Regions from separate parts of the Pseudoalteromonas sp. MMG024 genome, predicted to be linked through region 1. Evidence: predicted binding sites of a transcription regulator. Region 1 holds the regulator's gene; each other region holds the start of a gene.
What was found. The regulator sigma-54, encoded in region 1, starts transcription at its own class of promoters, with help from an activator protein. The targets are predictions, from matches to a motif close to GTTGGCACGNNNNTNGNNT.
Positions count from the first base shown of each region.

Region 2: the regulator sigma-54 is predicted to act here: its motif matches at 1,502-1,520, upstream of L1068_RS18880 (BON domain-containing protein).
Region 3: the regulator sigma-54 is predicted to act here: its motif matches at 1,269-1,287, upstream of fliE (flagellar hook-basal body complex protein FliE).
Region 4: the regulator sigma-54 is predicted to act here: its motif matches at 1,185-1,203, upstream of L1068_RS18085 (YggN family protein).

Region 1 covers NZ_JAKFZO010000005.1:160,422-163,593, forward strand. The annotation lists gene ptsN (PTS IIA-like nitrogen regulatory protein PtsN) at 1-181, opposite strand, end outside; gene hpf (ribosome hibernation promoting factor) at 183-470, opposite strand; gene L1068_RS06560 (RNA polymerase factor sigma-54) at 493-1,989, opposite strand; gene lptB (LPS export ABC transporter ATP-binding protein) at 2,068-2,793, opposite strand; gene lptA (lipopolysaccharide transport periplasmic protein LptA) at 2,790-3,172, opposite strand, start outside.
Region 2 covers NZ_JAKFZO010000026.1:6,450-9,621, reverse strand. The annotation lists gene L1068_RS18890 (GNAT family N-acetyltransferase) at 1-101, opposite strand, end outside; gene L1068_RS18885 (hypothetical protein) at 316-735, opposite strand; gene L1068_RS18880 (BON domain-containing protein) at 897-1,466, opposite strand; gene L1068_RS18875 (mechanosensitive ion channel family protein) at 1,740-2,633, shown strand; gene L1068_RS18870 (PA2169 family four-helix-bundle protein) at 2,773-3,172, shown strand, end outside.
Region 3 covers NZ_JAKFZO010000013.1:125,419-128,590, forward strand. The annotation lists gene fliF (flagellar basal-body MS-ring/collar protein FliF) at 1-881, opposite strand, end outside; gene fliE (flagellar hook-basal body complex protein FliE) at 901-1,233, opposite strand; gene L1068_RS14080 (sigma-54 dependent transcriptional regulator) at 1,422-2,819, opposite strand; gene L1068_RS14085 (ATP-binding protein) at 2,828-3,172, opposite strand, start outside.
Region 4 covers NZ_JAKFZO010000023.1:4,638-7,809, reverse strand. The annotation lists gene L1068_RS18090 (HD domain-containing phosphohydrolase) at 1-255, shown strand, start outside; gene L1068_RS18085 (YggN family protein) at 314-1,132, opposite strand; gene L1068_RS18080 (hypothetical protein) at 1,411-1,590, shown strand; gene L1068_RS18075 (MarR family transcriptional regulator) at 1,768-2,208, opposite strand; gene L1068_RS18070 (glutathione peroxidase) at 2,210-2,692, opposite strand; gene L1068_RS18065 (LysR family transcriptional regulator) at 2,776-3,172, opposite strand, start outside.

The sequences.
Region 1 (3,172 bases):
TACCAATACCCGTGCTACCTAGCTTTTCGCGTTGCAGTAAGGCTTCAAGAAACTCTTGAGAAGTAATATCAGGGGCTTGCTGATGGGCAAGGTCGCTAATAAATTCAAACAGTCTTTTTTTGCTATTAAAAAGGACCGCGGTTTTAGCGCAGTCCTCAGCAATAATATCGGTTAATTTCATTTTAGTGGCGAGAAAGTTTCTCTTTGTGCTTAATTACTTGGCGGTCTAGTTTGTCGACCAGGCCATCGATTGCTGCATACATATCTTGATGCTCGGTAGAGGCAAACAATTCGCCACCGTTAACATGCATAGTAGCTTCTGCTTTTTGTGATAGTTTTTCAATATCTAGAATAACGTGCACGTTATTTATATGATCAAAATGCCTCTCTAGTTTTGCAAATTTGTTAGTGACATAGTCTCTTAAAGAATCAGTAATTTCTACGTGACGACCTGTTAAGTTTAATTGCATAAGCATTTTCCTTCTATTTGGTCTAGATCAGGCTCTTGCGCTGATTAGACGGTGGTATGGATAGCGACTCACGGTATTTTGCGATAGTGCGTCGCGCCACTTTAATTCCTTGTTCTGCTAGTAAGTCGGTAATCTTGCTATCACTTAATGGTTTAGCAGGATTTTCCGCCGCAACTAGCTTTTTGATCAGTGCTCGAATCGCGGTGGATGAACACTCACCCCCATTTTCCGTGCTAACGTGGCTTGAAAAAAAGTATTTAAGCTCATAAATGCCACGTGGTGTATGCATGTATTTTTGCGTTGTTACACGCGAGATAGTCGACTCATGCATCTCGACCATTTCGGCAACGTCGTTTAAAACCATAGGTTTCATTGCTTCGTCACCATATTCAAAGAATGCCTGTTGTTGTTCAACAATGCAATTGGCTACTTTTAATAAAGTATCATTGCGACTTTCTAAGCTTTTAATAAACCATTTTGCTTCTTGCAAATGGTTGCGAATAAACTGGCTGTCAGTGCTTGATTTCATCGAGCGAGTAAGCGCAGCGTATTGTTCATTCACGCGGATCTTTGGCATGCTATCGTTGTTTAAATCAACGCGCCAGCGTCCTTTAATTTTCTTTACTGAAACATCGGGAACCACGTATTCAGGTTCTTCTTTTATGATGCTTTCAGCTGGCTTTGGATTAAGGCTATGTATTAATGTTAAGACTTCTTTTAACTCAGGCTCCTTGAGTTTAGCCTTCTTCATTATTGTACGATAATCACGTAACCCTAAAAGTTCCATATGGTTTGAGATTACGCTCTTTGTTTCGTTTAGCCAAGGGGTATTTTTGTCGTACTGATTGAGCTGGATCAATAAACATTCTTGTAACGAACGCGCAGCAATACCAACAGGATCAAAGAGTTGAACGCGTTTAAGTACCGCTTCAACTTCGTCTAGTTCAATTTGTTCTTGGTCGTCAGATTGCTGTACCGCTTCTAAAATTTCTTCGCTACTTTGTGTTAAATAACCCGAATCGTCTACCGCTTCAACAATTGTGGTTGCGATCATCTCGTCGGTGTCGCTGAACGGCGTTAAGCGTAATTGCCACATCAAGTAATCTTGCAATGATTCGCTGGTAGAGCCTTGATATACAGTATCGTTGTCAGGAGCTGGGGCGTTACTGACAGAAACAGGTGCGGCGCTGATATAATCATCCCACGACACATCCATAGCTAAATCTTCAGAAATATTCTCGTTGCTAAGTGCGTCGCTTGATTCAATTTCACTTTGGCTTGGCGCTGCTTCAATATCATCGCCGTTTAATGATTCGTCTTTGTTTGACTCAGTGTTTTCGTTGTTTTGTTTATCGTCACTGTAGTCAATGTCTTCTTCAAGTAAAGGATTGGCATCAAGCGCTTCTTGAATTTCTTGCTGCAAATCTAACGTACTCAGCTGCAACAAGCGAATAGCCTGTTGCAATTGTGGAGTCATTGTTAGTTGCTGCCCAAGGCGAAGCTGTAAAGATTGCTTCATGTAGTTATTCTAATCCTTCTTTCGATTTCAAGCCGCTAGTTAACAATTCAATTCCAAAGTTAAGGCCTATAACTATTACTATAGTCTGAATTGTTCACCTAGGTATACATCGCGTACTTTTTGGTTGTTTAAAACGTCTTCAGCCGTGCCAGATGCGATTAATTCGCCGTGAGAAACAATGTAGGCTTTTTCACATACATCTAAGGTTTCACGCACGTTGTGGTCTGTTATTAACACGCCAATGCCGCGATTTTTCAAATGCTCAATTATTTTCTTTATATCTATCACTGAAATAGGATCAACACCAGCAAAAGGTTCATCTAACAGGATAAATTTGGGGTTTGCGGCTAATGCGCGCGCAATTTCCACACGACGACGTTCACCGCCCGACAATGCCATACCCTGTGAATCTCGGATATGGCCAATGTTAAATTCTTCTAATAAATCATCGAGCGCTTCTTCGCGTTGCACACGATTAAGTTCTTTGCGTGTTTCTAGAATCGCCATGATGTTTTGATACACAGTAAGCTTTCTAAAAATCGACGATTCTTGCGGTAAATAGCCTATACCTAAACGGGCGCGACTATGCATTGGTTGCAATGTAATGTCATTATCATCAATGCGAATAACGCCATTGTCGCTCGGTACTAAACCAACAATCATGTAAAAGGTCGTAGTTTTACCGGCACCGTTAGGGCCAAGCAAACCAACAATGCTGCCAGCTTTCACTTCTAAACCAACATTTTTTACCACTTGGCGTGATTTGTAACTTTTAGCCAGCTTTTCGGCAATTAATGTGCTCATTGTCCGCCTTGTTCATTTTGCGTATTGATGATGGTTTTTACTTGGTTAGTTGAGTTTTCAGCTTTTTTAGACGTCACTGTTTCAGCTGCGCGATCATAGATGATGGTATCTGCTGACATCATGTCGCCATTTTGTTGAAATTTAGCGCCACCAGACATTGTAAATAATGATTTAGCCACATCGTAAGTGACTTTTTTAGCACTTGCGACAATGGTTGACCCATCTTCTTGTTCAGCACTAAATTTTACCGGGTCACCACTGGCAATAAGCAATTGCTGGTTATCTCCTAACTCAGCTCGTTTATGTGCTTCAAGGTAATCGGCGGTGATGGTCATGTTGCCATGCTTAATTTGTACATTATGGCGAAAAATACCGACAT
Region 2 (3,172 bases), on a different contig from region 1:
CACATATTACACGCCACGTAATCTTGCTGATCTTCTGTTACATCTAAATCACACACTAACTCATAATTTGAACTGGTTATTTCTTTAAGTACTACGTCCATATATTCTCTAACTGATATACCTAGAGAAAAATGAACTCTAGGTAAGTTTAAAAGTAACCTGAACGCGGGTTCAGGTTAAATAAAACAAGAAGTTAGTAGACCACACAGACTAATAAAGAGTTCAAAACAACTGCTAAACGACACTTGTTAAGTGCTTTAACCATTAATGATGTGTGCGCCAGTAACTTAGACGTTGGTTACTGGCATTTGATAGTTACGCGAATAAAAGCGCAAATTGATTTACAAGAAAGATGCTGGCATAAAAGATAAATGCGATTGCGCCAGCCCAAAAAATTAACGTAAATACTTTGAGAGGTTTGAACGAATTTCTTTCCGGGTGCGGGCGTAAAACAAATAACAAAGTAAAAATTGTGATAGAAATTAAGGCCGTTAAAGGCAAACTCACCACCCATTGCAAAACAGTATATGCTGGCTCACCTTTCTTCGCATTACTGTTATTCGCTGCATACAATAAAATGCAGGGAATAAAAGAAAATAATACAGCCCAAACAATGCCTTTCTTAAACCTTCTAGTCCAATCATCTTTCAAATTTTTGTCATTTCTAACGGCATCAGCCGCGGCTAAAACAACAACAGATACGGCCCCTAAGCTTGAGAACAATCCTTCGTCCATTATTTTATTCCTTGTCTAAATATTAATTATCTTTTTTGTAGCATATAACAACACTCAAGCTATTGCTATATATAATATTTCCCAATTGATATACGTGTAATTAATAGGCATAAAAAAAGCACCTTTCGGTGCTTTTTGGTAGTGCAGTAATTGGGACAGGATTAAGACTGTTTTACAACGCGAAGGTTATCTTCTACGTTTTCAACGTCGTCTGCGTTTTTAGCAATTGTGATTGCTAGTTGCTTTTCAGCTTCTGATTCAACTTCACCCTTTAAGGTAACGTTTTGGCCTTCAACATCAACGTCAATGCTCGTACCGCTAATATCTGTATCGAACAATAAGCGTGTTTTGATTACCGTTGCAATTTTTGCGTCTACAAAGTCAGACTCAATTTGACCATCGTCTTTTTCTGACTTATTTTTGCTATCTGGTAGCACTGTTAAGCGGTTTTCAACCTCTTTAACACCGTCGATACCAATAACTAACTCTTGTGCCAGCTTTTTATCAACATCGTGATTTACTTTACCCGTAAGTGTTACCACACCTTTATCTACATCGGTGTTAATATCAAACGAATTTAGCTGTGTATTGAAAAGTAAGGTTGCTTCAGCTTTACCATCAATCCAAGCGTCGCTTGCTTCTTTTTCCCACTGGTTGTCTTTCGCGTTTACTGAAAGAGCAGTTGTAGATAAAACAGTAACTAGTGCAAGTGTATTAAATGTACGATTCATAATAAATTTCCTTTTTGCTGAGTTCGATTTACTTAATGCACTTCACATGCCAGAATTTTTAACATTAAATATCAGTAACTTAAATAAATTAAGACATTTACCAATGTAGCATTTACATAACCAGTGTGAAAAAAATCCATGTACGTTTTACACAAATACACAGTGCCACTATTACAAAAACCTCACAACACCTTAGCCTTACTCAATTTAGCTACGCTGGCATATAAACTGCGTAACCCAAAGTAACGTCATTACATTATTAAAGGAGCAGTTATGTCGATTACATTGGAGAAGTTTTGGTCTCTTATAAATGAAAAGCTCACCCACTGGCTTGAAATAACCATAAAGAATTTGCCCAACCTGGTGATTGCACTCGTAATCTTTATCGTATTTTTAATGTTATCCAAATGGATATCGGGCTGGGTAAAGAAGTTACTTAACCGTATTTTTGAATCATCGCAAATTGCTGGCCTTATTACAGGCATTTGTCGCATGGTGATTATTGTAATTGGTTTCTTTTTCGCACTCGACATTATGGGGCTCTCAAAAGCGGTAGCATCATTACTTGCAGGTGCAGGTATTATTGGCCTTGCTATTGGCTTTGCTTTTCAAGATATGACGGAGAACCTAATTGCCGGCATTGTAATGGGTATTCGTAAACCCTTTCGCGTTGGCGACATAATAGAAGCAGGCGATACCTTTGGCACGGTTGAGCGTATTAACCTGCGCAATACCTTAATAGAGAACTTTTATGGACAAATGGCCATAGTGCCCAACAAAATCCTGTTTAAGAACGAGCTATTAAATTACTCGCGCCTACGCAAACGTCGTATTGAAATACCTGTGGGGATTTCTTACGCAGACGATGTAGATAAAGCACGAGACGTGCTTACCGATGCTATTAATGATCTTGATGGCGTAATTAAACAATCTGAAACTGCAGTGTATGCCAGCGAGTTTGCTGACAGCTCAGTAAACCTGCTTGTATGGTTTTGGATAGACTACCCAGGCGAGGTTGGCTTTATGGAAATGCGCCACAAAGCGGTTGCTACTATTCATAAAACACTTGAGCAAAACGACATCCTTATTCCGTTCCCAATCCGTACGTTAGACTTTAACGCAAAGGGTGGCCACTCTTTGCAAGATATACAGAGTCAAGATAAGTAAAAACTTCATAGTGCCTGTAAATGTGTCGCAGGCACTTTTCCATAAAAACCGACAAGCACTTGATTTTAATTGATTTTATTTTTGGCACACGCCATGCATTAATAGATTGAACCGTTAAGAAAATTGAAAAGGAGCATTTATGTCAAACTCAAATTACAACTTAACCCCGGTAAAAGAGCTTGTGAAAGTTTTAAATGGCGGTATCGAATTTTATAAAGAAGCCAAATCAAAAGTTTCTAGCCAAAGTCTTGAAATCATCTTCGAGCGCATGATTTCTGAGAAAGAGCGTGCCGCGGCTGAATTACAACCTTTAGTAGTGCTTGATGAAGGTGAAGTCGAAACGGATAACGATTTCATGGTGTCATTACGTGAAACATACACAAAAGTGCTCTCGGTGATAAGCACAGACAAAGAGCACACGTACATCTCACAACTTGAAGAAGTAGAGGACCGCGTTCTTGAAAAAATTGAGGCAGCACTAGAAGAGCCTCTGCCAGCGCCTTACTTCAGTACGCTTAAGCTGATTCAAAACAGCATGC
Region 3 (3,172 bases), on a different contig from region 1:
TCAATTGAACTGAAATCCATCACTAGATCGACCTGCGCAGTATAATTACCTAAACCAACAACAGGGATCATAATTGAATCGATTTTTTCTAAGTATTCTTGCTCACGTTTACGTTCAATTTCATATTCTTTACGCGAACGCGCGGTAAGTGAGTTTTGTGAGCCCGAGTTAAGTAAGCGGCCATTTTGGTCTGTTACGGTTACTCGGCTAGGCTCTAACCCTTGTACCGCAGAGGCGACCATATCTACAACCGAATCAACTTCTTCACCATCAAGTGTGCGACCACGTCTTACCGTTAATACAACCGTTGCACTTGGCTTTTTCTCTCGGCGAGCAAAGACATTTTCTTTTGGAATCGCTAACAGAACTTTAGCGCGCGCTACTTTACTAAGCTCTTCAATAGTACGTGCAAGCTGCTGTTCACGTGAGTGCTTTAAACGCTCACGCTCTAGACGCTGGCTCACGCCAAAGCCCATATCTTGCATTAAAATTTCGGTGCCTGACGAAGGCACTTGCTCAAGACCTTCTTTAGCCATCAATAACTTGATATTTTGATACGCTTCAACCGGCACTGAAACAACATTGCCATCGAGCTTGTATTCTACTTTTTGTGCGTCTAAGAATTCGAGCGTTTGGATCAGTTCATCCATTGGCATTTTGCCAAGAGGACGCATATCAGGCTCTTTCGCCCAAATCATGATGAATACGGCAATTGCGACACAAATTGTTAGTGCGATAATGAGCGTGACTTGGCGCATTACATCAACACCACTTAAGCTGCCAAGAAACCCTGATTTTTGTTCTTGATTACCACCACCTGCATCGCCGACAGCTAAGTCGTTAGCGTCAAGTGTTGATAAATCTGTTGATGTATTAGCCACAACCCTACTCCACTATTTCTTATACAGGCATGTTCATAATGTCTTTATAAGCTTCAATAAGCTTATTACGCACTTGAACGGTTGCTTCAAACGCCACCGAAGACTTTTGCGATGCGATCATTACTTCAGCCAGTGACACATTGCGGTCACCCATTTCTAACGCCGTTGCTTTCGCTTTAGAGTCTTGCTGTAAACCGTTAACCGTATCGAGCGCATCTTTTAATAGATTATTAAATTCAACCTGTGAGCTACCTTGAATAGATTCAATAGGCTGTTTCGGTTTAGAAAAGTTACTTGCTTCTACTGCAAGTGACTGCATTTCTTGATAAAGATTGTTTGGTGAAATGTTCATACTAACAAACCGTATAAATTGACTTAATACGATTAATGCAAGCTTAATGCCAAAAATAAAACATTTAAAATCAAAAGTTTACAACGGCATTTTTTTGACTTTGATAAAATTCAGACAGAAATAAAGCCTCCTGTCAGAGGCTCGATTTAAAAAGTAGGTGTATCTGTTGTGCTCAGTACAATGATTTTTTATGCAGGTAATTCAATTCCCATCTCACGCATTTTTGCTAATTTATACCGCAGTGTTCGCGGGCTCATACCAAGACGCTCAGCAACGTCTTTACGCTTGCCATCACACGCACGAAGCATATCTAGAATAATTGAATTTTCTTTATCTTTAAGCTCTTGTTTATAACCCTGAGCATCATCCACTTGGGTTGATTGCACTGTTGCGACGTCTGGTGCTACTTGCTCAGGTTCTTCACAAGTCAGCGGTATCTTTGGCGACAGACTTGTTGGTTGCATGCTTGCTACCGAGCCTAAGAAAATATCATCTGCGGTAATCATTTTATGGCTTTGCAAAATAAGTGCGCGCTGAACGACATTTTCAAGCTCACGAACATTACCAGGCCAGTTGTAACTGAGTAATTTTTCTTTAGCTTGTGCGTCAAACTGCACCGGCATGTCATTATTATGACGCTGAATTAAATGCTCAGCCAATGGGACGATATCCCCTGGACGCTCAGCAAGTGGCAGCCACTCGAGCGGAAAAACGTTAAGGCGATAATATAAATCTTCGCGAAATACGCCTTGCGCCACCGCCTCTTTTAAGTCGCGGTTAGACGTTGCAAGCACACGTACATCTAAATTAATGGTCTTACGAGAGCCAAGACGCTCCACTTCACGCTCTTGCAGTACACGCAATAATTTCGCCTGTAGGCTCAAATCCATCTCGGTAATTTCATCAAGTAGAATAGTGCCGCCTTGCGCTTGTTCAAACTTACCAGGACATGCTTGAATGGCGCCGGTAAACGCGCCTTTTTCATAGCCAAATAAAGTGGCTTCTAGCATATTTTCAGGAATCGCCGCGCAGTTAATCGCTACAAAGTTCTGCTCTGCACGCGGTGAACTATCATGAATATAACGTGCCATTACTTCTTTACCTGATCCACTTGGCCCAAGCACCATAACGGATGCATCAGATTTAGCCACTTTCTCTGCAAGTTGCATAAGCGCTTTACTGGCTGGGTCTTCAACAATTGGCCCATCTTTAATGGCTTCTTTTTCTGGTAAATAACGACTTACCATGTTTAATAACACTTCTGGTGCGAATGGTTTCGCCATGTAGTCGATGGCTCCTAAGCGCATCGCTTCAACCGCATCATCAATGGTCGCGTAAGCTGTCATCATTAACACAGGTAAATCAGGGTAGTTAAGCTTAATACTTTTAAGTAAATCGATACCTGACATAGTGCCCATTTGCACGTCACTGACCACCATTGAAATACCGCCTTCTTTAAGCTTAATAATCGCTTGTTCGGCACTGTCGGCTTCAACACAATTAATATCAGCCAATGCTAGGGTATCGACTAACGCTTCTCGTAAACCAGAATCATCTTCTACGACTAATACTTTTGCATCGTTCATAATCACTCCTAACACGCTGTTTTAGAGATAATCGGTAGGTACAAGTTAAACTCAGCCCCACCAAGCTCACTATTGCCTGCTTTTACAAACCCTTGATGGCTGTTAGCAACCGATTGAACCACGGCAAGACCTAACCCGGTACCGTGAGATTTAGTGGTGAAGAACGGCTCAAAGATCTGTTGGATAGCCGTTTCACTTAACCCCGTGCCGTTATCTTTCACCGAAATTTTGACGTGATCTGCGAATTTTTTAGACCGCGTTGCACTTAACTCAATTTTTCCACCTTGGCCACAGGCTTGCACCGCATTATGCACTAAATTGCTAATTGCACTGCTCAGTGCAACTTTATTAGC
Region 4 (3,172 bases), on a different contig from region 1:
GGCTACCCCAAAGGGCTGTTTGGTGAGCAAATTAGCTTTGAAGCACGCATTCTAGCAATTGCTGATATTTTTGAAGCACTCACCGCCTCGGATCGGCCTTATAAAACAGCTAAGACCCTGTCACAAGCCCTTGGCATAATGCAACAACTCGCAAGTAAAGGTGAGCTAGACCAAGATTTACTCAACTTTTTCATTGCCGAAAAGATCCCGGAACACTATGGGGAAGTTCACTTAAAAGCTGAACAACTCAATTAAAAAGGGAGCTAATGCTCCCTAAAATGATGACTGACGCTGTAAATAATGTTTACTTACATTAGATTGATGATTTTTTAGTTTCCACTTTAAATACATCGTAATTTGCAAGTGCCGGAATGCGCGCTTGTAACTCATCCTCTTGCATTGCTAGGTCTTTAAAGTCAAAACACATTTGGTCGGCTCTTTGCTCAATATTCTTCGCTTGTATCTCAACTTTTTCTTCAATTTGCTCGCCCATACGTTCCATGCGTTGCTCAAACTCGCTCATATCGCCGCCAGAACTTAACATTTCGCTACCTACCGTAATCAGCAAGCTGCCAATGGATTCCATAATCATTTCTTCCATTGCTTGTTCCATCTGCTGGTCGAACTTACTATCGAATGTGTCGCCAATGTTATCGAAACGGCCTTGATCCATAATGAATGTGCCACCGTCATAAAATGCAGCGTGAATTTCATCGCCAATCTCTGACATCATTTGTTCCATTGTAGCCATATTCTCTAAGCCAAATGCATTGCCCACCTCGCTTAGGGCAACACCTGCTAACGCGACACCTTCCATCGCAATCTCAGCCACTTGTGGAACCTGACCGCGCACATCGCTAGAGTAACGGGCAAGTAATGTTTGATCCGCTGCAGAGAGTGACTGCGCTTCGCCATTAATCTGCAAGTTACCATCTTGGTCAATAACTACTTCACCTGAAGCAGCTTTGATATTAACCGTATCAGGTGTAATTGATAGGGTGTTATTAAATTCTAAATTGCAGCTATCCGACGAAAAGCTCATATTGCTGTCGTGACCATCTTGATGTGCTACTGCATTTGTTGATAAGCCAATACACGCTGCCACTGCTGTTGTTAAAAGTAATTGTTTCATAGTGATTCCCGTATCTTTTGCGTTTTAATTTTTTCTCTCGTTGATATAGCTATATCAAGGTCAGTGCCAAATTTAAAAAACATATAAAATACATATGGATAACTATTTTATCGTGACTTTAAGAGCTTCTAAAAAGTATGTAAAAACTAAAAAGTAGTAAATTTAACCATGTAATTTGTGTATTTGACTAAGTTATTTGAAATATATTTACTTGCGCAAAATACAATAATGGCTATTACTGTTTATGAGTGCTTAAACATTTAATGTTGAGGGTGATCATGAAAGATAATTACCAAAACATAAACAATCAAGAGCCGCTAAATAGCGATTTAGAAAACAACCAAGAAAACGAACATAAACGCGAAGTTAAAAAACGTTTAGAAGATATTTTAGAAAGAAAGCGATTACGAAAATCCATTGGCATGGATGACACCCACAATTACTGGGATGAGCTATAACAGCATTTCGCGCCATTGTTTAAAAAAAATAATTAGCCACTGTTGATGCTTTATGTGGCGGGCATTGCACATCCCTAATTCCAAACTTAGTCACACAAAAATAATAAAAATCAGTCAATATAAATTAATCCATAGAATTAGCGCGTATTGATCTGAACGGATTCACCTAAATTTAGGTTAGCTGTGTTCGTTTAACTGCAACATTAAATCACCGAGCAAAGCTTTTAGTTGGGCCGCTTTATCAAGATCTAACCCTACTTTATCTACCAGTTGCGAAGGTAGGCACGAAAGCGACTGCTGCAGCAAATTGCCGTAATCAGTTAAATAAATACGTACTTTTCGCTCATCCCAATCATCACGCCTGCGCTCAATTAAGTTGTTGTCGGCCATACGCTTTAAAATAGGCGTTAATGTATTATTGTTTAAAATCGCCTGCTGCCCAATTTCACCCACAGTAACACCATCTTGCTGCCATAAAATCAGTAAAATAACGTACTGCGGATAAGTTAGTTTGTATTTGTCCAACTCAGGCTGATAAAGCCGCGTCACTAGACGTGACGCCGCATAAATTGGAAAGCAAAGTTGATTTTCTAACAGTTGCTCGGGCTTACTTGTCATACTATTGCGCCAGTGCTTTTTCGATATAGCTAGCAAGTGCGTCGGGTTTTGTTGTTGGCGCAAAACGCTTAACTGGCTTGCCATCTCGGCCAATTAAAAACTTAGTAAAATTCCATTTAATTTTATTGCCTAAAATACCCGATAATTCAGTGCGTAAATACTTATAAAGTGGGTGGCTATTTTCACCATTTACATCGATTTTCTCTGTCATAGTGAAATCAACGCCATAGTTAATTAAACATTCGCCCTGAATTTGTTCCGGCGAACCAGGTTCTTGTTGGCCAAACTGGTTACACGGGCAACCAATAATAACTAAACCTTGGTCGCTATACTTTTTGTGTAGCGCTTGAAGACCTTCATATTGTGGTGTCAATCCACACTTACTCGCTGTATTTACGACTAATACGACTTTGCCTGCAAAATCTGCAAAGTCGATATTCTGACCTTGCAAACTGTTAATACTAAATTGATAAAATGGTGCCATTAGCTTTCTCCTCTGTTGCAGTCAAATATATCGCGCACGATATAATCGCACAATAATAGTTCAAAAATTGAAATAAATCGCGGTCATCTCGATTTAAACTCTTCAATTAAAAAATCTATTAATAAACGTACTCTTAAGGGCATTAGATCACGATTGGGGTAAACCAGCCAAGAAGCGTTATCTGCAACTTGATATGAGTCTAATAAGCTTACTAATTTACCACTTTCAATATAGTCCCCAACAATATCATACGCTAGATGAGCAATGCCCAAGCCCGATAAACACGCTTGCAGCAGCGCTTCTCCATTATTGCTGCGCCAACGTCCAGCCACCTTAAACTCTTTAATATTGTTGCCCATATTAAAGCGCCAACGGTTAGTAACTGCTATTAAACAATTATGCTCTATCAATTGCTCTGGGTGGCTTGGCGCAGGAAACCTTGCTAAGTACTCAGGCGATGCAACTAAAGTCATAACACGT